DNA from 4 places in the Pseudoduganella sp. R-32 genome. Region 2 is predicted to be linked to each of the others. Evidence: predicted binding sites of a transcription regulator. Region 2 holds the regulator's gene; each other region holds the start of a gene.
The links. Region 2 encodes FNR, which switches genes on or off when oxygen is low (the NO sensors DNR and NnrR bind a similar motif). Its sites were predicted from a motif close to TTGATNNNNATCAA; they were not measured.
Positions count from the first base shown of each region.

Region 1 (5,132 bases), 810 kb from region 2:
CAGGGTTTCGTAGCCGCCTTCCAGCGGCTGCAAGGGCCAGCCGAGTGCATCGTCGGGGTCGTACAGGTTGAGCCAGGTGAATGCTGGATTGGGCTTGATGATCGGCTTGACGTCCATGCGCTGGTGGGCGGAGACGAAGACCGGGATATTGCAACCGGTCGTCACGAAGGTGCGCACCGTGCCGCATTGCAGGAACTTGCGCTGCTCGGCAGTCAGGCTGTCGGCCATGCGGCCCGGCTTCCAGATGCCGGCGGCTACAGCACCGCCGCCGGCGCGCTTTTGCGCGTCGTAGATAAAGCTGGACATGACCTGGCAGCCCAGCGAATGCGCCAGCAGCACGATCGGCGTTTCCGGGCCGCGGTTGGCAAGAATCGCCAGCAGGGCGCGCGCAATCTCCATCTGCGCCTGCTCGTAGACCGAATTGTCGTATTCCTTGCGATTTTCCAGCCCTGCCGCATCGGCAAAGCCGAACAGGATGAATTTGCGCAGCTGTTCGTAGCGCACGGTGGAGCGCTCGCGCGTGCGGTTCCATACATCGAGCTCGTTGGGCTTGAGCAGGTGCTGGTAATACACGCTATGCACGTCGACGTCGGAGAAGGCCGCGCCCATGCGGTGCGACAGCGCGCGCCGCATGTCGTCGGCATAGTCGAGCGGTTGCTCGCCCATGCCGTGGATCGTCAGGAGTGCGACCTTGGGCATTACGCCGCCGCCTTTTCAGGCACGCCGCGCAGGCGGTAGCCGATGTACAGTGCCAGCAGCCAGACCGGGATCAGGTACACCGAAATACGCAGGCCTTCGCTCAGGTACATGATCAGCAGGATGCCGGCCAGGAAGGCCAGGCACAGGTAGTTGGTCAGCGGGTAGCCCCAGCTCTTGAAGCCCGTCTCGTGCCCTTCGATCTTTTTCTGGGCGCGGAAGCGCAGGTGGATCCAGCTGATCATGCCCCAGTTGATCACTAGCGAAGAGACCACGAGCCCCATCAGGAAGCCGAACACTTTGCCCGGCATGAAGTAGTTCAGCACCACGCAAATGCCGGTGGCGAGGGCCGATACGCCCAGCGCCGCCAAGGGCACACCGCGCTTGTTCACGCCCAGCAGGGCTTTCGGTGCATTGCCTTGCCTGGCCAGGCCGTACAGCATGCGGCTGTTGGAGTACACGCCGCTGTTATACACGGACAGTGCGGCGGTCAGCACCACCACGTTCAGGATGTTCGCAACCCAGTTGGAGTTCAGTGCGTGGAAGATCATCACGAACGGGCTGCCCCCGGTGACGACCTTCTGCCACGGGTACAGCGACAGCAGCACGCCCAATGCGCCGACATAGAAGATCAGGATACGGTAGATGGCCTGGTTGGTCGCCTTGGGAATGGTCTCGGAAGGGTTGCTGGCTTCGGCGGCGGTAATGCCCACCAGTTCCAGGCCGCCGTAGGAGAACATGATGACAGCCATCGCCATCACCAGCCCCGACACGCCGTTCGGGAAGAAGCCGCCGTGCTGCCAGAGGTTGGCCACGGTCGCTTCCGGCCCGGCGTTGCCGGACACCAGCAGGTAGCCGCCGTACACGATCATGCCGACCACCGCTACCACCTTGATGATGGCGAACCAGAATTCCATTTCGCCGTAAGCGCGCACATTGGCCAGGCTGATGGCGTTAATGATCAGGAAGAAGGCGAGGGCGCTGACCCAGGTGGGAATGCCCGGCCACCAGTATTGGACGTAGATGCCGACTGCCGTCAGCTCGGCCATGCTGACCAGCACGTACAGCACCCAGTAATTCCAGCCTGACATGAAGCCGGCCATGTGGCCGCAATATTTGTCGGCAAAATAGCTGAAGGAACCCGCGACCGGCTCGTCGACCACCATTTCGCCCAGCTGGCGCATGATGAGGAAGGCAATGAAGCCAGCCACCGCGTAGCCAAGCAGCACGGCAGGCCCGGCCAGCTTGATGGTGTCGGCGATGCCCATGAAAAGGCCCGTGCCAATGGCGCCGCCCAGCGCGATCAGCTGGATATGGCGGCTTTTCAGGCCCCGTTTCAGTTCTGTCATGTATGGCGTCCTGGTGTCGAAAAGATCAAAGGCCCTGATTCTACATCCTCGCAAGGCAACAATGTCATTTTCGCACTGCCGCATTTCGCAAGACTTCTCTTTGACCTGGATCAAATATTTTGTGCGTCGGCTTGGATATGCTGCAAACATGCTCACACTTAAATTCCTTGGTGCCACCGGCACCGTCACCGGCTCCAAATACCTGTTGCGCCATGGCGACGAACAGGTATTGGTCGATTGCGGCCTGTTCCAAGGCTATAAGCAGCTGCGCTTGCGCAACTGGGATGCTTTCCCGGTGCCGCCGGAGGCCATCCGCAGCGTGGTGCTGACCCATGCCCACCTCGATCACAGCGGCTTCCTTCCGGTGCTGGTCAGCGCCGGCTTCCGCGGCAAGGTGTACTGCACGGAGGCGACGCGCGATTTGTGCCGCATCCTGCTGCCCGATAGCGGCCGGCTGCTGGAGGAGGAAGCGCTGTATGCGAACCGCCACAGCTTCTCCAAGCACAAGCCGGCTTTGCCCCTGTATTCGGAAGCGGACGCGCTGCGCGCGCTGGAGCACCTGGAAGTGGTGCCGTTCGGGCAGGAGTTTTCGCCGGCGCCGGGCATGATGGCGCGTTTCCAGCTGGCCGGGCATATCCTGGGCGCCGCGTCGGTTTCGGTACGTTGCAACAGCCGGACCGTGATGTTTTCCGGCGACGTGGGGCGGCCCAACGATCCGATCATGCGGCCGCCGACCGTGCTTGGCAAATGCGACTACCTGGTGGTGGAATCGACTTACGGCGACCGGCGCCACGACGTCTCCGACCCCGGCAGCAAGCTGGCCGACGTCATCAGCAGGACGGCGGCGCGCGGCGGGGTGACCGTGATCCCTTCGTTTGCCGTCGGACGTGCGCAGGAACTGCTGTATGAAATCTGGCGGCTCAAGGAGGCAGGCGCCATCCCGCTCGCGCTCCCCGTATACCTCAACAGCCCGATGGCGGTGGATGCGACGCGGCTTTATATCAAGCACCAGGGACAGCACCGGCTGGACGAACGCAGTTGCCACGCCCTGGGCCACGTGGCGCACATCGTCAACAGCGTGGAAGAGTCGATGGCCCTGAACCGGCGCCAAGCGCCGATGGTGATCATTGCCGCCAGCGGCATGGCTACCGGCGGCCGCGTGCTGCACCACCTGAAAGCCTTTGCCGGCGATTCGCGCAACACTATCCTGTTTGCCGGCTTCCAGGCGGCAGGGACGCGCGGGGCCCGCATGCTGGCCGGCGAAACCTCGGTCAAGATCCACGGCGAGTATTACCCGATCCGGGCCAAGGTCGAACTGATCGGCAACCTGTCGGCCCATGCCGACTCCGACGAAATCCTGGGCTGGCTCTCGCATTCTTCGGCCACGCCGCGCCAGGTGTTCGTCACCCATGGCGAACCGGCGGCGGCCGATGCCCTGCGGCTGCGCATTTCGGAACAGCTCCACTGGCCATGCCGGGTGCCGGACTACCTGGAAGAGGTGGTGCTGGAGTAGGGGATGCCATGGCGGCCTTGCTGGAAATCTCGCTTGCCGCACTGTGCGGCGCCCTGCTGGCCGCGGCGCTGACGGCATGGCTGATGTTTCGCCATGTGACGAGCATTTCCCGGCTGCTGCGCCAGCGCATGCGCAGCGCCGCGGCGCGCGAGCACCTGGTGGCCAAGGTGTTCGATGCGACATCGGAAGGCATCCTGGTGGTCAACCGCGACATGCGCATCGTCGAGGCCAACCGCGCCTTCGCTGCCATGAGCGGCTACGCGCGCCACGAGCTGGTGGGCCAGCATCCGCGCATCATGCAGTCCGGCAGGCAGGACGCCGGGTTCTACAAGGCGATGTGGCAAGGCCTGCTGGGAACCGGCCAGTGGCAGGGCAAGGTATGGGACAAACGCTCCGACGGCACGCTGTTTGCCGCACACCTGACCCTGAGCGCGGTGCGCGATGAACACGGCAGGGTGCAGCACTATTTCGGCCTGTTTACCGACATTACCGATGAATGCGCCCGCCAGGAAGAGATCGAAAAGATGGCCTTCATGGACCCGCTTACGCGCCTGCCGAACCGGCGCCTGATGGAAGACCGCCTGCAGCAGGCGCTGGCCTTTGCGGCGCGTGCCGAAAAGCTGGTGGCCGTTTGCGTGATGGACCTGGATGGCTTCAAGCACGTCAACGATACGTTTGGCCACGAGGCTGGCGACACGGTATTGGTGGAGGTGGCGGGGCGCCTGCAGCAGGTGGTGCGGGCCAACGATACCGTGGCGCGCCTGGGCGGCGACGAATTCGTGCTGCTGCTCGCTGGCCTGAACGATGTGGGCGAGGCGGAGGAGATCCTGGATCGTGCGTTGGCGGCAGTGCGCGCGCCGGTGCGGCTGGCGGGAGAACAGCCGGCCTTGGTATCGGCCAGCATCGGGCTGGCCGTGTTTCCGTACGACGCGCAACTGGCCGAAGAGCTGTTGCGGCGCAGCGATGCGGCCATGTATGCCGCCAAGCGACAGGGACGCGATCGCTGCAAGCGGGCGCAGGCCCGCTGTTGAATTTACAGGCTTTCCTGGACGGTGCGGCCGTTCAGCGGCTGCACCGGGCGGGCGTTGTGCTTGTAGACCTGGGCGAAGCGCTTCAACTGGGCGTCCGACATTTCAACCGGATTTTTCAGCACGAACCAGTTGACCTCTTCGCTGCAGGGCGGGGTGGTCAGCGAACCGGCGAAGTTGTAATAGCCTTGCGCGGATGGCAGCAGCTTGCCGATATCGATGCTCACGCCGGGCACTTCCTGTGCTTCGCCTTTTTCCTTCGGCAAGGCATCCCACAGGGTTTGCACCAGCGGGTTCTCGGCGCCTTTGCGGAACAGCACCGCTACCACGGCCAGCTTGCCTTCTTCATTCTTGTGCACCAGGTGCGCCACCATCGGGTAGCTGCGGCCATTGATCTTTTCTTCGCTTGGCTTGTGGAAGTGGAATTGCAGCAGGTCGTAGCGCTTGCCGTCGATGGTGACGCTGCTGCCTGCGGCGTAGTTCACCTGGATGGTGTGGCCGTTATCGAGGATCTTCAGCGGCGACGGGCTGTAGGCGAATTCCAGC
Region 1 covers NZ_CP183987.1:4,491,229-4,496,360, reverse strand. The annotation lists gene ACN9MU_RS20360 (hypothetical protein) at 1-699, opposite strand, end outside; gene ACN9MU_RS20355 (amino acid permease) at 699-2,045, opposite strand; gene ACN9MU_RS20350 (MBL fold metallo-hydrolase RNA specificity domain-containing protein) at 2,194-3,558, shown strand; gene ACN9MU_RS20345 (diguanylate cyclase domain-containing protein) at 3,567-4,589, shown strand; gene ACN9MU_RS20340 (carbonic anhydrase) at 4,592-5,132, opposite strand, start outside.
Region 1: ACN9MU_RS20350 (MBL fold metallo-hydrolase RNA specificity domain-containing protein) is a predicted target of FNR. The motif match lies at 2,146-2,159, and genes of this name have one in related genera.

Region 2 (5,132 bases):
CGTCACGGAAATGTGGCTGGGCGGGCGCCGCATGTTCACTGGACTGGTGCGCGACATCACCGAGCGCAAGCACGCCGAAGAAAAGGCGCAGCAACTGCTGCAGGAGCTCACCAGCGCCAACGAAGAACTGACCAACTTTGCCTACGTCGTATCGCACGACCTGAAAGCGCCGCTGCGCGGCATCGGCTCGCTGGCCGACTGGCTGGCGCATGATTACGCCGACAAGTTCAATGAAGAAGGCAAGGAGCACATGCGGCTCCTGATCAACCGGGTCCACCGCATGGGGGCCCTGATCGACGGCATCCTGCAGTATTCGCGCGTGGGACGCATCAAGGAAGCCGTGGTGCCGGTGCAGCTCGACCAGCTGGTGGCCGAGGTGGTCGACCTGCTGGCAGTTCCGGCGCATATCAAGGTTACCGTGATGCCCGGCATGCCGACAGTTGCCGGCGAACCGACCCGCATCCAGCAGTTGTTCCACAACCTGGTGTCGAACGCGGTCAAGTACATGGACAAGCCGGACGGCGAAATCGAAGTGGGCTGGGCCGACGAAGGCAGCCAGTGGCGCTTTTACGTTCGCGACAACGGCCCCGGCATCGCCGAGCGTCATTTTGAACGGATTTTCCAGCTGTTCCAGACGCTGGCGCCGCGCGACCGGGTTGAAAGCACGGGTGTCGGCCTGGCGCTGGTGAAAAAAATTGTGGAAATGTACCAGGGCAGGGTGTGGCTGGAGTCCGAGCTGGGCAAGGGCACGACCTTCTATTTCACCCTGCCAAAGAAAAGAAAGAATAAAGCATGAATAATACGAGCAAGCCGATCCTGCTGGTGGAAGACGACCAGGTCGACGTGATGACCATCCTGCGCGCGCTGAAGGAGGTCCATGTCAGCAACCGTGTCGTGGCGACGGAAAACGGCGAGGCCGCACTGGAATACCTGCGCGAGCCGGGCAACGAACAGCCATGCATCATCCTGCTGGACCTGAACATGCCGATCATGAACGGCATCGAGTTCCTGCAGAACGTCAAGCAGGACCCGCTGCTGCGCCGCATCCCGGTCATCGTCCTGACCACGTCGGAAGAACAGCAGGACAAGATGCGCAGCTTCGACCTGGGCGTCGCCGGCTACATGACCAAGCCGGTGGACTACCGCCAGTTCGTGGAGGTGGTCCGCTCCATCAACCTGTACTGGACCATCAGCGAGCTGCCATGAACAGGGTAAGGGTCCTTATCGTCGAAGACGATATCGTTGACCGTATCGCCTGCCGCCGCGCCTTTGCGCAGGCGCCGGGCTTCAACTGCGAATTGCTGGAAGCGGAAAGTGGCCAGGAAGGCCTGGATATCGCCTTGCGCGAAGAGCCCGACTGCATCCTGCTCGATTATCACTTGCCCGACCTGACCGGGCTTGAATTCCTGGCACGTCTCGCGGCAGACCGCGGCGAACCCCAGCCAAATATCCCGGTGATGATGCTGACCGGCGCCGACAGTGCCACCGTTGCGGCGGAAGCGATGCGCCGCGGCGCGCGCGACTACCTGGTGAAGGACAACGACGGCCGCTACCTCGACTTCCTGGCGGGCGCCATCGACCGCCTGCTGCGCGAGCAGCGCCTGATCGACGAGAAACAACTGGCTGAACAGGTGCTGCGGCAGTCGCAGAAAGAGCTGCGTGAACTGGCCGCGTACCAGGAAAAACTGAAGGAACACGAACGCACCCGCATCGCCCAGGAAATCCATGATGAACTGGGCGGCCTGCTGACCGGCATCAAGGCCTATATCTCGGTCGCCATCGAGCGCGGCGGCGAGCAATCGGACCCACTGTTGAAGGATGCGGCCAAGCTGGCGCAAGATGCGATAGAGACCGTGCGCCGCGTGATTACCGACCTGCGTCCAAGCGTGTTGGACCAGCTGGGCATCTGGCCTGCGCTGGAATGGTATGCGGAACAGGTGGCGCAGCGCAGCGGCTTGCAATGCACCTGCAATATCACGCCGGAGGCGCAGGCGCTGGAGCTCGATGCGGAGCGCAGCACCATGTTGTTCCGCGTCGCGCAGGAAGCGCTGACCAACGTGGTGCGCCATGCCGAAGCGAGCGAGGCGCGCGTCATCGTGGATATTGACGGCGAAAACGTGGTGCTGCGGGTGGAAGACAATGGCAAGGGTATCGAAAGTGCCGGCTTGTCCGACCGGGAATCGTGGGGCTTGTTCGGCATGCACGAGCGCACGCGCCGCTTTGCCGGCGAACTGAATATCAGCGGCAAGGCCGGGCAGGGCACTACCCTGCAGCTGCGGCTGCCTTTGGAGGACAAGAATGGGTGACAAGATCACCGTTTTGCTGGTCGACGACCATGCGATTGCACGCAATGGCGTGCGCCTCATGCTGGGCACGGCGCCCGACATCAGCGTGGAGGGCGAGGCCGGCAACGCCGTCGAAGCGATGCAGCGCGTGGCCGAGCGCAGTTTCGACGTGGCGCTGGTGGACATCAAGATGCCGGGCAAGAATGGCCTGGACCTGTTGAAGACCCTGCGCAGCGAATGCCCGCGCATGGCGGTGCTGGTGCTGAGCACCTATTCCGAGGAAATTTACGCGGTGCGCGCGCTGAAATCGGGCGCCTCCGGCTACCTGACCAAGGATGCGCCGACGGCGACCCTGATCGAGGCCGTGCGCAAGGCTGCCTCGGGCGGCAAGCACGTGAGCCCGGCGTTGCTTGAAAAACTGGCAACCCTGGTCGGCGGCGGCCCGAGCGGCGACCACGAAGAGCTCTCCAACCGCGAACTGGAAGTTTTCAAACTGATTGCCCAGGGCGAGTCCCTGGTGCGCATAGGGGAAAAACTACATCTCAGTCCTAACACTGTGACAACCTATCGCAGCCGCATCCTCGAGAAAATGGGCATGTCCACGAATGCTGAGCTGACCCGCTATGCCCTCGAGCACGGGCTGATCTGAGCGGCTGTAGGGGAACCACTACAGCAACTACACAGGATGCTTGATACCGGGAAATGACGCCGGGCGCGATACTGCTTCCATCGAAAACAAGGAGCAGCAAAATGAGCCCGGTCATCCCAATCACCCCTGCAAACGCCACCAAATCCTGCGCACCAGTCGCAGCCAAATGCTCGCTGTGCAGCTTCAACCGCCTTTGCTTGCCACAGGGCCTGGCCGACGAAGATGTTGCTCGCCTTGACCAGATCATTTCCCGCCGCCGCCGCGTGAACCGCGACGAGCCGCTGTACAAGACCGGCGACAGCTTCCACAGCCTGTATGCCGTGCGCTTCGGCCACTTCAAGACCGTGCAGGTGAACCAGCGCGGCGAACAGACGATTGGCGGTTTCCACATGGCCGGCGACCTGCTGGGCATGGAAGCCATCGGCAATGGCCAGCATTCCTGCAATGCCGTGGCGCTGGAGGACAGTGAAGTCTGCGAGATCCCCTTCAACCGCCTGCAAGAGCTGGTGATGCAGATTCCCGGCTTGCTGCAGCAGTTCCACCGCACCATGAGCCGCGAAATCCAGCGCGAGCAGTCGGTGATGCTGTTCCTGAGCCATATGCGCGCCGAACAGCGGCTGGCCATGTTCCTGCTGAACCTCGCTGGCCGTTACGCCCAGCGCGGCTACTCTTCGACCAGCTTCCAGTTGCGCATGTCGCGTGAAGATATCGGCGGCTACCTGGGCCTGACCGTGGAAAGCGTCAGCCGCCAGCTGGCCCGCCTGCGCCAGGATGGCTCGATCGTCCTGAGCAACCGCGATCTGCGCATTACCGACCGCGCCAGGCTCGAGGCCATGTCGTCCGGCGGCATGGCGCAGGAACTCGCTGTCGCCTGACCGGCTTACCAGTTTTCTCACCTGTAGGGGGTGTATGGGGCAGCTCTTGCTGCCCCTTTTTTATTGCGCGAACACTTCTTTGGCGGCCATCAGGCCGTTGAGCGCAGCCGGAAAGCCGGCGTAGACGGCCATCTGCATGATGGTCTCCACGATCTCTTCGCGGCTGACGCCGACGTTGAGGGCGGCGTGGATGTGCACCTTGAGCTGGGGCGCAGCGTTGCCCATGGCGGTCAGCGCGGCCACCACAGCGATCTCGCGTGATTTCAGGTCAAGCCCCGGGCGCGAATAGATGTCGCCAAAGGGGAATTCGATCAGGTAGCGGGCGAAATCGGGCGCAATATCTTCCAGGCTTTGCACGACGCGGTCGCCGGCCTGGCCGTCGACTTCACGCAGTTTTGCGAGCCCGCGCTCGTAGCGGCTTTCGGTGTTCATTGGCATGTGCTCCATCGGTGGTTGGATTCGACGCCAGGGACTGCTCCAGGGAGCGGTAATACTCGATCTTGGCCTGCAATGATGCTGCAGATTGTTGCATCGCCTCGATTTCGGCGAGCACGTTCTGCATATGCTCTTCCAGCATCCGGCGCCGTTCCGGCACCGTCGAGTCCCCAGCGCCGCGAAGTTTTGCGAATGACTGCATTTTGCCGATTGGCATATGGGTCGTTCGCAGACGCAGCAGGAATTCGATCCAGGCAAGGTCCGAGGCCGCATAGCGCCGCCGGCCGCCCGCTGCACGATTGACCGGGGCAATCAGCCCGATGCGCTCGTAATAGCGGAGGGTGTAGGCTGTGAGGCCGGTACGTTTGGCGACTTCGTCAATGCTCAGGTGCGATTCCATGGGGTGATCGTAAAAGTTAGAGTGCACTCTAAGTCAAGCACTTTATTACTCTAACCGGGAAGCCGCAACTGCGAGCGCAAGGTCCATCGTGTTGATGTGGGCCTCGAGCCAGTCCGGCAGGGTGCGGATGATGTCGCGTGCCGTGGCTTCCTCGTCGTCCTTCAGCAGGCGCAGGGTGCGGGCGACCTTTTCCAGCAAGTAGCCATGGGCTGCGCGGTGGGCCTGGGCAGCCGGGTAGGCGATGCGCTCCATCAGGCTGTTTTCTTCGCGCAGGTGTTCCATGAATTCAGCTGCCAGGTCGCGGCAGGCTGCGTCAAAGGCGGGACGGGGCAGGGTTACCATGGCGTCGAGCATGTCGAAGACGATGCGGTGCGACTGGTCGAGAACGGGAATGCCCAGTGCGAGGTCCGGCCCGAAGACGATGGAATCCATGGGGTTCTCCAGTAGTGTCGAACCGCAATTGTGCCGCTGGGAAAAAATCGTGCACA
Region 2 covers NZ_CP183987.1:3,679,442-3,684,573, forward strand. The annotation lists gene ACN9MU_RS16870 (sensor histidine kinase) at 1-796, shown strand, start outside; gene ACN9MU_RS16875 (response regulator) at 793-1,206, shown strand; gene ACN9MU_RS16880 (response regulator) at 1,203-2,306, shown strand; gene ACN9MU_RS16885 (response regulator) at 2,299-2,934, shown strand; gene fnr (fumarate/nitrate reduction transcriptional regulator Fnr) at 3,036-3,809, shown strand; gene ACN9MU_RS16895 (carboxymuconolactone decarboxylase family protein) at 3,870-4,241, opposite strand; gene ACN9MU_RS16900 (MerR family transcriptional regulator) at 4,195-4,644, opposite strand; gene ACN9MU_RS16905 (bacteriohemerythrin) at 4,690-5,076, opposite strand.

Region 3 (5,132 bases), 460 kb from region 2:
GCGGTCAGCGAGGTAGATGGCTTCTTCCACGTCGTGCGTGATCAGCAGCACGGTATGGCGCTCCTCGGACAGCACGCGCAGCAGCTCGTTGCGCATCTTGAGGTTCATCAGCGCGTCCAGTGCGGAGAATGGCTCGTCCATGTACAGGATTTCCGGCTTCACCACCAGTGCGCGGGCGATCTCGGCGCGCTTCAGCATGCCGCCCGACAGCTCGTGCGGATAAGCGTTCTCGAAGCCTTTCAGCCCGACCATCTCGGCATAGTGATCTGCCAGGGCCGCCTTGTCGCCATGGTGGTCGCCATTCAGGCCGAACATCAGGTTCTGCTGCACCGTCAGCCACGGGAAAACGGAACCATGCTGCGAAATCACGATTCCCTTGGGGCTGGGTTTGGTCATCGGCTTGCCGTCGATGGCCACCGAACCTTCATCCGGATGCTCGAAACCGGCCACGATCTTCATCAGCGTCGACTTGCCGCAGCCGGAAGGCCCGACAATCGCCACGAACTCGCCGTCGGCAACTGAAAAATCGACGCCATCGACCACCGGCAGCGCATTGAACTTCTTCCTGATCCTGTTGACGGAAATCTTAGCGTCCATAGCGCCACCTTACGACCTTGAGTTTTTCCAGCAGGCGCATGATGCCATCCAGCGCCAGTCCAATCAGTCCGATGATGATCATGCCTGCGATGACCAGGTCATAGCGGTTGCCCGCATTGCGCGAATCGATGATCAGGTAGCCAAGCCCGGAACGCAACGCGATCATCTCCGCCGCCACCACCACCAGCCAGGCCACGCCGAGCGAAATGCGCATGCCGACGATAATTTCCGGCAGCACGGCTGGCACAATCACCTGCCTGAACAATTTGGAGCGCGATACGCCAAAGTTTTCCGCCGCGCGCAGGTAGCGCTTCTCGATCGTATGCACGCCAGCCGCCGTCTGCACGATCATCGGAAACACGGCGGCGATGAAGATCAGGAAGACCGGCGAGGCATTGCCCACGCCAAACCACAGGATCGCGACCGGAATCCAGGCAATCGGCGAGATCGGCCGCAGGATCTGGAACACCGGATTCAGCGTGCGGAAGGCGCCATCGACGCGTCCCATCCACAAGCCCGTCGGCACCGCAACCAGGATCGCCAGCGAGAATCCCATGCCTACCCGCATCAGCGAGGCGCCGATGTGTTCCCACAGGCTGCCGTCTTCCACCAGCTCCATGGTGCCGGTGACCACCTGCGCAGGCGTCGGGAAAATCAGGCTCTCGGTGGCGATAACCACGTACCACCAGATGGCGACAATCGCCACCAGCACCGCCAGCGGCGGCCATATCTTGTTCAGTCTCTCCATGGGGCTTTGGCTAACAAGGTTTGAAGGCGCCATTGCAGCCGCTGCCAACCGGCCGGCGGCGTGGGCTTGACCACGACCGTCATCTGGCCGCTGGCATGGGCGGTGCAGGCGAAGGGATGCTCCCCTGCCTGCTCGAACGGCAGGCGGAAATCCTGGCCCGGCATGATCAGCACGGGACCGAAAATCTGGGGCACGGTATCGCTGTTGCGCAGCAGGAGCACGTCGTTTACGCCCAGTACCAGCGTGATGGTGTCGGGCAGGATCTCAGCCTTCTCCCCCGCCATGCGGCGCGCCCAGGTGCCTTTGGGGATGTCGAACAGGGCGTCGCGCGAAGCCGGGTGGATCGGTGCATACGCGGACCAGGCAAGCGCGCCGGCAACAGCGGCCGCCAGCAACAGCGCAATGACAGGCAGCCGGCGCTTCATTGCTCCCTGGCAAGCTGGGTCACGTCATGCACGATGTCGTCGGCCGGGCGGCCGAACGGCATCAGCGCGCGCAGCCTGCCTTGCGGGTCGATGAAATACAGGTAGGAGGAATGCCCCATCGTGTATTCAGACTTGCTGCCTTCGACCATCTTCTTCGTCGCCGAGATGCCGTAGGCCTTGCGGATGGCGGCCATCTGCTCCTCGCTGCCGGTCAGGCCGATGAAGCTCTTGTCGAACTGCTCGAGGTAGGCTTTGAGCTTCGCTGCAGTGTCGCGCTGAGGGTCCACGGTGACGAACACCACTTGCAGCCTGTCGCCCAAGGGGCCGAGGCGCTCGCGGGCCTGTTTCAGCAGGGCCAGCGAAACGGGGCAAACGTCGGCGCAGCTCGTATAGCCGAATTCCAGCACCACCACCTTGCCGCGATACTTGTCGAGCGCGAAGGCCTTGCCGTCCGCAGCTTTCTGCGCGATCTGCGGCGCCAAGCGGGGAGGATCGAAGGTCCCCGACTTGAGCTGGCCGGCAGCGTGCGCGACACCGGCAGCCGTCAATGACAGCGCTAACAGGAATGGCCGGATCATAGGGCGATGCTCACCGGCTTGATGGACTTGACGAAGCTCTCGTCCACATAGGTCTCGAAGGCCACCGGGCGTTTCAGCGTGCCGGCTTCGATGGACAGCTTCATCAGCTCATCGAATTCGGCGCGGATCATGCGCAGGTCGCCGTAGGTCACGCGGTCGGCCGGGTTGTCCATCACGAACTGGATCACTTTCGGGTCCTGGTTGAAGAACTTGCGGGCGGAGGCAATCCTGGCTGCCTTGGCACGGTTGACGGGCGTGGCATCGAGCCAGTTGCCGGCTGCCTGCACGTGGTTCACCAGGTCCTGCACCAGCGGGCGGTTGGACTTGATCAGCTCCTCGCGCACGGTCAGCACGCAGCAGATATAGTTGCGCCACTCATCGCGCGTCATCGACAGCGGACGGGCATAGCCGGCCTTCTGCGCAGCCGCGCCAAATGGCTCGCCGGTGCAGTAGGCATCCACCGCGTTGGCGTACAGCGCCGCCGGCATGTCGGGCGGCGCCATTTCGATGATCTGCACATCTTTCGGCGTCATGTTCTCGCGCGCGAGCATCTTGCGCAGGAACAGGTAATCCACCGCAAAACGGCTGGGGATCGCGATGCGCTTGCCGCGCAGGTCGGCGAAGCGCTTGTGCGCCGAGTCGGTGCGCACCATGATCACGGCGCCGGAGCGATGGCCGAGCGAGACCACTTTCAGCGGGATCTTCCTGTCGGCCAGGTCCATCACCAGCGGCGCCAGCATGTAGGCAGCCTGGATCCGGCCCGTCATCAGCGACTCCTTGATCTCCGGCCAGCCGCTGTACTTGCTGAATTCGAAGGCTCCGCCGCGCGCGCTGCAGGCGATCGGCAAGGTCAGGTTGCAGGTGACCGGCAAGCCGCCCACCACCAGCAGGTCCGCGGCCTGCGCCAGCGAAGGCAGCATGGCGCCGCCCAGCCCCAGCGCCGGAAGCGCCAAGGCGCCGCCCAGCAACTGGCGGCGGCGCAAGAAGTGTTCATGTTCAATCAAGGTTGACATTCGATCATTCTAGCACTGGCCAGAAACTTGACCCAGGTCATGGTTGGAATCGGTACCAATGTGCAGACTGGATGCAACAATCCCACCACTGGAGCAAGCCATGTTCAAGCACATTCTGTTCCCTACCGACGGTTCGCCGGCCTCCGGCGCCGCCCTGCATTCGGCCATCAAGTTTGCACAGGAAGCCGGCGCGCGCGTGACGGCGCTGCACGTGATCCCGGAATTCCACATCTTCACCTACCACCCCGACATGCTGGAAGACACGCGCGGCGTCTACCTGAAGGACAGCGAAGTCCACTCAAGCGCCGTGCTGGACGAAGTATCGAAGGTCGCCAGGGACTACAACGTGCCATGCGACGTGGTGCAGCGCCGCTCCGACCAGCCCTACGAAACCATTGTCGCCACCGCCATCGACTACGGCTGCGACATGATCGCGATGGCGACCCACGGCTACAAAGGCGTGAAAGGCATGCTGCTGGGGAGCGAGACGCACCGCGTGCTGCTTAACACACCGGTGCCGGTTCTGGTGTTCCGGCCCCAGTAAACTGAGGCAAAAACGCCACAAGTTGCCAAGAGATTTATGACGCCCCCGTCACATAAGGCTTTCAAATCCGGACAAATCACCAGAATTGTTCAAAGTGGGACAATTCAAACCGGTATATAAGGCCTGCGTCTTAATCGCAAAGCTTTTCCGTATTTGTCGCCGCTCCCGTGCTGCCGCATATTCTCGCGCATTATCACAGCACGGGGAAAACCATGACTTTCGCATTTTGCAAGCTTGCGATGGCCGCCGCACTGGCAGCCATCGGCACCGCCCAGGCCTCCACCGCCGACCACCACGAGTTCGAAGCCACGCTGCACGCGCCTTACCGCGCTGTCGCCGGCGCCAATGAAGCGCGCAGCTTCAAGCTCGATTTCAGCTACCCTTACGTCAAGGGCGCCCAGTCCGTGAGCTGGGTGCTGGAAGTCGTCGCGCCGAACGGCAGCGTGGTGGAACGCTGGACCGGCGTCGAACGCCTGCAGGACAAGCCTGTCAGCGTCAACGTCGAATGGGCCGGCCGCAACCGCCGTAATGCCCTGCCGAACGGCATCTACAAGGCGCGCCTGCGCGCCATCTCCGAAGACGCGCAGCGCGGCCTGGCCTCGGGCGCCGACGCAGTACTGCGCCGCATCGCCGGCCATGACGGCGAAATCCACGACCAGGAATGGGAAATCGCCATCGGCCAGCAGCCGCAGGCCAAGGCTTCCACTGCGCCGAGCCTGATGTCCATCGCCGCGGCACCGTCGTCCCTGCCGTACACGGTCTACTTCGGCAATATGCACAGCCAGACCAATCACAGCGACGGCGGCGGCGACCTGTCCGCCTGCACCGGCGCACAAAACCCGCAATCGGCTGCCTACGGCCCGACCGACGCCTTCAACTACGCGAAGAACAAGGGCCTGGACTTCCTGATGGCCTCCGAACATAACCACATGTACGACGGTTCGGACTCCACCAATACTTCCGCCGACCCGGCCAAGGCCAGGGCCCTGTACCAGGCCGGCCTGTCGGAAGCGGCCAGCTTCAACAGCGCCAACCCGAACTTCCTGGCGATCTACGGCATGGAATGGGGCGTCATCAACAACGGCGGCCACATGAACATCCTGAACTCGAACGAGCTGCTGGGATGGGAGAGCAACAGCTCCGGCCAACTGATCGCCGACACCTACACCGCCAAGAACGACTACGCCAGCCTGTACACCCTGATGCGCCAGCGCGGCTGGCTGGGCC
Region 3 covers NZ_CP183987.1:3,217,917-3,223,048, reverse strand. The annotation lists gene ACN9MU_RS14785 (ABC transporter ATP-binding protein) at 1-597, opposite strand, end outside; gene ACN9MU_RS14780 (ABC transporter permease) at 587-1,345, opposite strand; gene ACN9MU_RS14775 (cupredoxin domain-containing protein) at 1,333-1,770, opposite strand; gene ACN9MU_RS14770 (SCO family protein) at 1,767-2,348, opposite strand; gene ACN9MU_RS14765 (ABC transporter substrate-binding protein) at 2,345-3,361, opposite strand; gene ACN9MU_RS14760 (universal stress protein) at 3,462-3,905, shown strand; gene ACN9MU_RS14755 (CehA/McbA family metallohydrolase) at 4,118-5,132, shown strand, end outside.
Region 3: ACN9MU_RS14760 (universal stress protein) is a predicted target of FNR. The motif match lies at 3,389-3,402, and genes of this name have one in related genera.

Region 4 (5,132 bases), 130 kb from region 2:
CAGCGACTTTCCCTGCTCCGCATGCAGCGGGATGTATGAAACCCTGGCTTCCGGATGGCGCTGCTCGATCTGGCGCGCAAGCGCGAGCGAAGACTGCGGCCGGCCCGGCGTATGAGCCTCCATCAAGTGCGGGTTCAGCAGATCGTCCAGCTCGTGGTCCCACGAGATGACAGCGCCTGTCAGGCCGCTGATGAAGAGGAAGCCCGCCGTGAGCAGGCCAAGATAGCGGTGCACCAGCGTCCAGCTTGCGCGCATGTCAGCCTCGCATCAGAAGCGATACTTCAGACTCGCCGATACACTGCGCGGTGCGGCGTAGGTGATGGCGCCATAGGCGGCGAACATGCCGAAATGCTGTTTGTCGAACAGGTTGCTCACGTTGACCTGCGCCGAAAGCTGCCTGGTGATGTCGTAGCGTGCCATCAGGCTGGCCAGCGCGAAGGAACCCTGTTCAATCACGCCATTGGTCCCGGCGGGAGCAGCCGGATCCAGCGTGTAGGTACGGCTTTCCCAATTCAGGCCGCCGCCCACAGTCAGCGCATCCAGGCGGTAGGTAGTGAAGACGCGGAACAGTTTGCGTGGATAGACGCCGTTGAAATCGGCGCCCGCGGCATCCTTGGCCCTGAACTGGGAAAATCCCGCGGTGGCGTTCCAGCCGGGCGCCAGTTCTCCCGAGACCTCGAACTCAAAGCCATCGCTCTTGGCGCCGCTTGCGGCGCGGTAGTACGCTTCCGGCGCAAGCGGGCCTGTGCCATCGCGGTCGACCAGGCCGGCCTCCTGGGCGAGCTTGTCCTGCTTGATCCTGAATACCGCAAACGACGCATTCACGCGGCCGTCCAGGAATTCGCCTTTGATGCCGCCCTCGTAGCTCTTGCCGACTACCGGGTCCAGGATATTTCCCGCCAGGTCCTTGCGGTTCTGCGGCTGGAAAATGTCGGTGTAACTGGCGTAGGCAGACAGGTTGTCGCTGAGGTCATATACCACGCCGGCATAGGGCGTCAATTCGTGGTCGTGCTTCAGCTGATAGGCCGGGCTCCAGGCTCCGGCGCCGGTCTTGTCGTAGTTGGTGAGGCGCGCACCGATAATCGCCTTCAGCGGATCGGTGATCGAGAAGCGCGCAACACCGTACAACGCTTCCTGCCGGGTCACGCTCTTTTCGTAAAATGTCGGCGCGCCCCAATTCGGCTCAGGATACGCTGCACCATTCCAGTGATTGAAATCGCCTACCGGAGGGTAGTCACTGCCGTAATCGGCGGCACGGCTGTCGGCATTGAATTCCTGCTTCGAGTGCATGTAACCGAACGCCGCTTCATGCTTGCGCCCGGCGAGCGCAAAGGGTCCGCTGGCATGAAGGCTGAAGTCGTCCTGCCGGGTGTGCGTAATGTAGGAGCCTGCAAACGCGCCCATGCCCAGTCCCGTCGCGCGCTCAGGTACCCCTGAGAGGTAAAGCAGCGCGGAATCGGCCTTGCGGTCGCCATGACTGAAGCCGGCGCGCAGCCTCCAGCCGTTGTCGAAGCTGTGTTCAAGGTTGGCGAAGGCGTTCTCGTACGCTGTTTCCCAGCGCGTCCATCCGGCCGCCGACGTTTTCGATACATCCCAGTTGGTCTTGCTGCCGTCGGTGTACCAGTACGGCAGGCCGCCCCACATCGGGCCTTGCGGGTCGTTTTCCTGGCGGCTGTAGCCGGCGGAAAGCACGGTGCCGGGCGCCAGGTCGGCTTCTACAGTGCCATAGAAAGTGTGGCTTTTGCTCTTCATCAGATCGACCCAGCTGTCGGAACGCTGGTATTCACCGACCACCCGGGCGCGTACGCTACCGCTGGCATTGACCGGGGTCGAAACGTCTGCCATGGTGCGGCGCTCGTTCCAGCGGCCGGTGCCAAGCTGCGCGCTGCCGGTGAGCTCCTTGCTGGCCGCACGCTTGCGCACCAGGTTGATGGCCGCCGAAGGATTGCCGGCGCCCGTCATCAAGCCTGTGGCGCCGCGCACCACTTCTAAACGGTCGTAGAGGGCCAGGCTCCCCAATACTTCGCCGGAACTCCATGCCTGCTCCCAGGCCGTCGGCACGCTGTCGATCTGCAGGTTGTCAATGTCGAAGCCGCGCGCGGTAAAACCGGCGCGATGCGTCTCATACTGGTTGACCGAAACGCCGGTCACATTGTTGACCACATCGGTCACGGTCTGTAACGCCTGGTCCTCGATACGCTGCTGGGTCATCACGGATATCGATTGCGGCGTGTCGCGCGGCGAAATGCTCAGCGGCGTGGCCGTCCGGCTGCGTTCCGCGGTGTAGGTGTCCGGCCTTTGCGCGGTGACCTGGATCTGCGGCATCACTGCAGCGTCTTCCGCCAGGACAGCACCCGGAAATGCCAACCCAAGCAATACCGCCAACTTCTTCTTGTCCATCGTTACCTCAGCTAATTATTAATGATTAGCTGGCGAGGAGCTGGCTTTATTAGAAGACGCAAATGATAACCATTCGCATCTAAAAGTCAACACTTGCTTATGCAAGTTACCGGATTAGATTGAAATTGACCCAGATCATGCCGCTGGATTGCGCATAACCCTAGACTTTTTCACATCTATCCATCCCGGAGGCTGCCATGGGGTTCAAGACTGTCGTTGTGCACGTGAATAGTTCCGCCGATACCGAGCGCCGGGTACGGCTGGCATCCCAGATCGTGCGCATGTCAAAAGGCCGCCTGGTCGGTGCGGCGATGAGCGGCATTTCGCGCTTCCTGTACGCCGACCATGCCACCGCCATGGGTGTCAGCCTGGCAGCCCAATGCATCGACGAAGCGCGGGAAGCCGCCCGCGACAGCTTACGGCGTTTCGAGTTGCAATGCGCGATGCTGGACCTGCCGTCCTTCGAATCCCGCCTGCTTGACGACCAGGCCGCGGATGGCCTGGTGCTGCAGTCGCGCTACGGCGACCTCCTGATACTGGGCCAGGTCAACCCGGACGATCCGATTTCGCCAATGGAAGAAGAAACACCCGAATATGTGGCCATGAACAGCGCAAGGCCGGTATTGGTGGTGCCCTATGCCGGCCATTTCGAAGCGCCGTTCCAGCGTGTGCTGGTGGCCTGGGACGGCAGCATGGAGGCCACCCGCGCCATCACCGCTGCCATTCCGCTGATGGAGCAGGCCGGCAAAGTCACGCTGGCTGTGTTCAATGCCGGCCGCGAACCCGAGGCCCACGGCAGCGAACCGGGCGCAGACATGGCCCTCTACCTGGCGCGCCATGGCATCAAGGTCGAAGTCTCCTCGCAAGCGACGGCGATCGACGTCGGCTCTGCCCTGCTCTCCTTCGCCTCGGATCTCGATGCCGATTTGCTGGTCATGGGTTGCTACGGCCATAGCCGCTTGCGCGAAATCATGCTGGGCGGTGCTTCCCGTACGGTATTGCAAAGCATGACGCTTCCTGTGCTGATGGCGCATTAGGTCCGCATTAGGTCTATACTGGCCTGCATGCCAAATCCGTTCGCCAATGTCGCCGCCGCATGGCTGGTGCATCCACTGGAGATGGCCCGGGCGTGGCAGGAGCTTGCCACAGTCGCCTGGGCGACCGGCATGCCTGCGCCCCTGGCGGAAGCTGCGGAGGGCGATGACCGATTCAGCGACGACGCCTGGCGCGACAATCCATTCTTTCATGGCCTGATGCAGCAATACCTCGGCTTCACGCGCACCCTGGAACGGCAGGTCTACGACACGCCAGGCGTGGAAGAAAGCGAAGCCCACAGTGCTGCCTTCTGGCTGCGCCATTGGTGCAACGCCCTAGCCCCCAGCAACTTTCCCTGGACCAATCCGGTCGTACTGCGACGCGCCTTCGACAGCGGCGGGGCTAGCCTGAAGCACGGCTTTGAAGAATGGCTGCGCGATGTGCTGGCAGGCGACCTGCGCATGGTGGATCCGGCCCAGTTCCAGCTCGGACGCGACCTGGCCGCGACGCCAGGGCGCGTTGTGATGCGCAACCAGATGATGGAGCTGATCCAGTACGCGCCTGTTTGCCCGCAAGTTCGGGCGATGCCGCTGGTCCTGGTGCCGCCCTGGATCAACAAGTACTACATCCTGGACCTGACCGCCCAGCAAAGCATGGTGCGGCACCTGGTGCAACAGGGTTTCGACGTGTTCGTCATGAGCTGGAAGAATCCGCGCGCCAATATGCAGGATGCCAGCTTCGAAGACCACCTGTTCGATGGCATCCTCGCTGCCATCGACGCGGCGCGCAACATCGCCGGCGTCCCGCAAGTGCATGCGGTCGGCTATTGCATCGGCGGCACCGCCCTGTCGGCGCTGATGGCGTGGCTGAACCGCCACCATCGGGCGGCGCGCAATGTCCCGGTTGCGCATTGGACGCTGCTGGCCACGCTCACCGATTTTTCCAAGCCTGGCGACATCGCCAGCTTCATCAACGACGAAAGCGTGGCCTTGCTGGACGGCCTGATGGCGCGCCAGGGTTTTCTCGACTCGCAGCAGATCGGCTGGAGCTTCCGCATGCTGCGCCCGAATACGCAGATCTGGCGCTATGTGGTGCACAAGTACCTGCTCGGCGAGCCTGCACCAGCGCTGGCGCCCCTGGCCTGGAACTCGGACGGCACGCGCCAGCCGCGCGCCACGCACAGTTTCTGCCTGCGCGAGCTATACCAGGCCAACAAGCTGGCCCACGCGGATGCGCTTGAAATCCGCGGCCAGAAGCTTGACCTTGGCCGCATCCGCCAAACCCTGTATGCCGTGGGTGCGGTGGCGGACCACATCACCCCCTGGCGCAGCACCTACCGCAGCGCGGCGCTGGTGGGCGCTCCGGTACATTTTGTGCTGACCGCCTCCGGCCATATCCTGGGCATCATCAATCCGCCGGGCGGCAGCGCCAAACAGCAATACTGGTCGGCTCCCCTGATTGCGGGCCGCGACGCCAAGGACTGGCTAGCGGTGCAAACGCCAACTCCAGGCTCCTGGTGGCAGGACTGGACCGCCTGGCTGCACGGGCGCTGCGGCGAGTGGCGCACGCCGGCGCCGGCGGCCCATGCCGATTATCCCTGGCTAGGCGATGCCCCCGGAAACTACGTGCGCGAGCGCTAGCCCTGGCCTTATAATTTCGGCCATGAATAATGAGCAAAAACAATTCCGCCGCCGGCT
Region 4 covers NZ_CP183987.1:3,808,536-3,813,667, reverse strand. The annotation lists gene ACN9MU_RS17410 (PepSY-associated TM helix domain-containing protein) at 1-255, opposite strand, end outside; gene ACN9MU_RS17405 (TonB-dependent siderophore receptor) at 268-2,400, opposite strand; gene ACN9MU_RS17400 (universal stress protein) at 2,598-3,437, shown strand; gene ACN9MU_RS17395 (PHA/PHB synthase family protein) at 3,465-5,075, shown strand.
Region 4: ACN9MU_RS17400 (universal stress protein) is a predicted target of FNR. The motif match lies at 2,526-2,539, and genes of this name have one in related genera.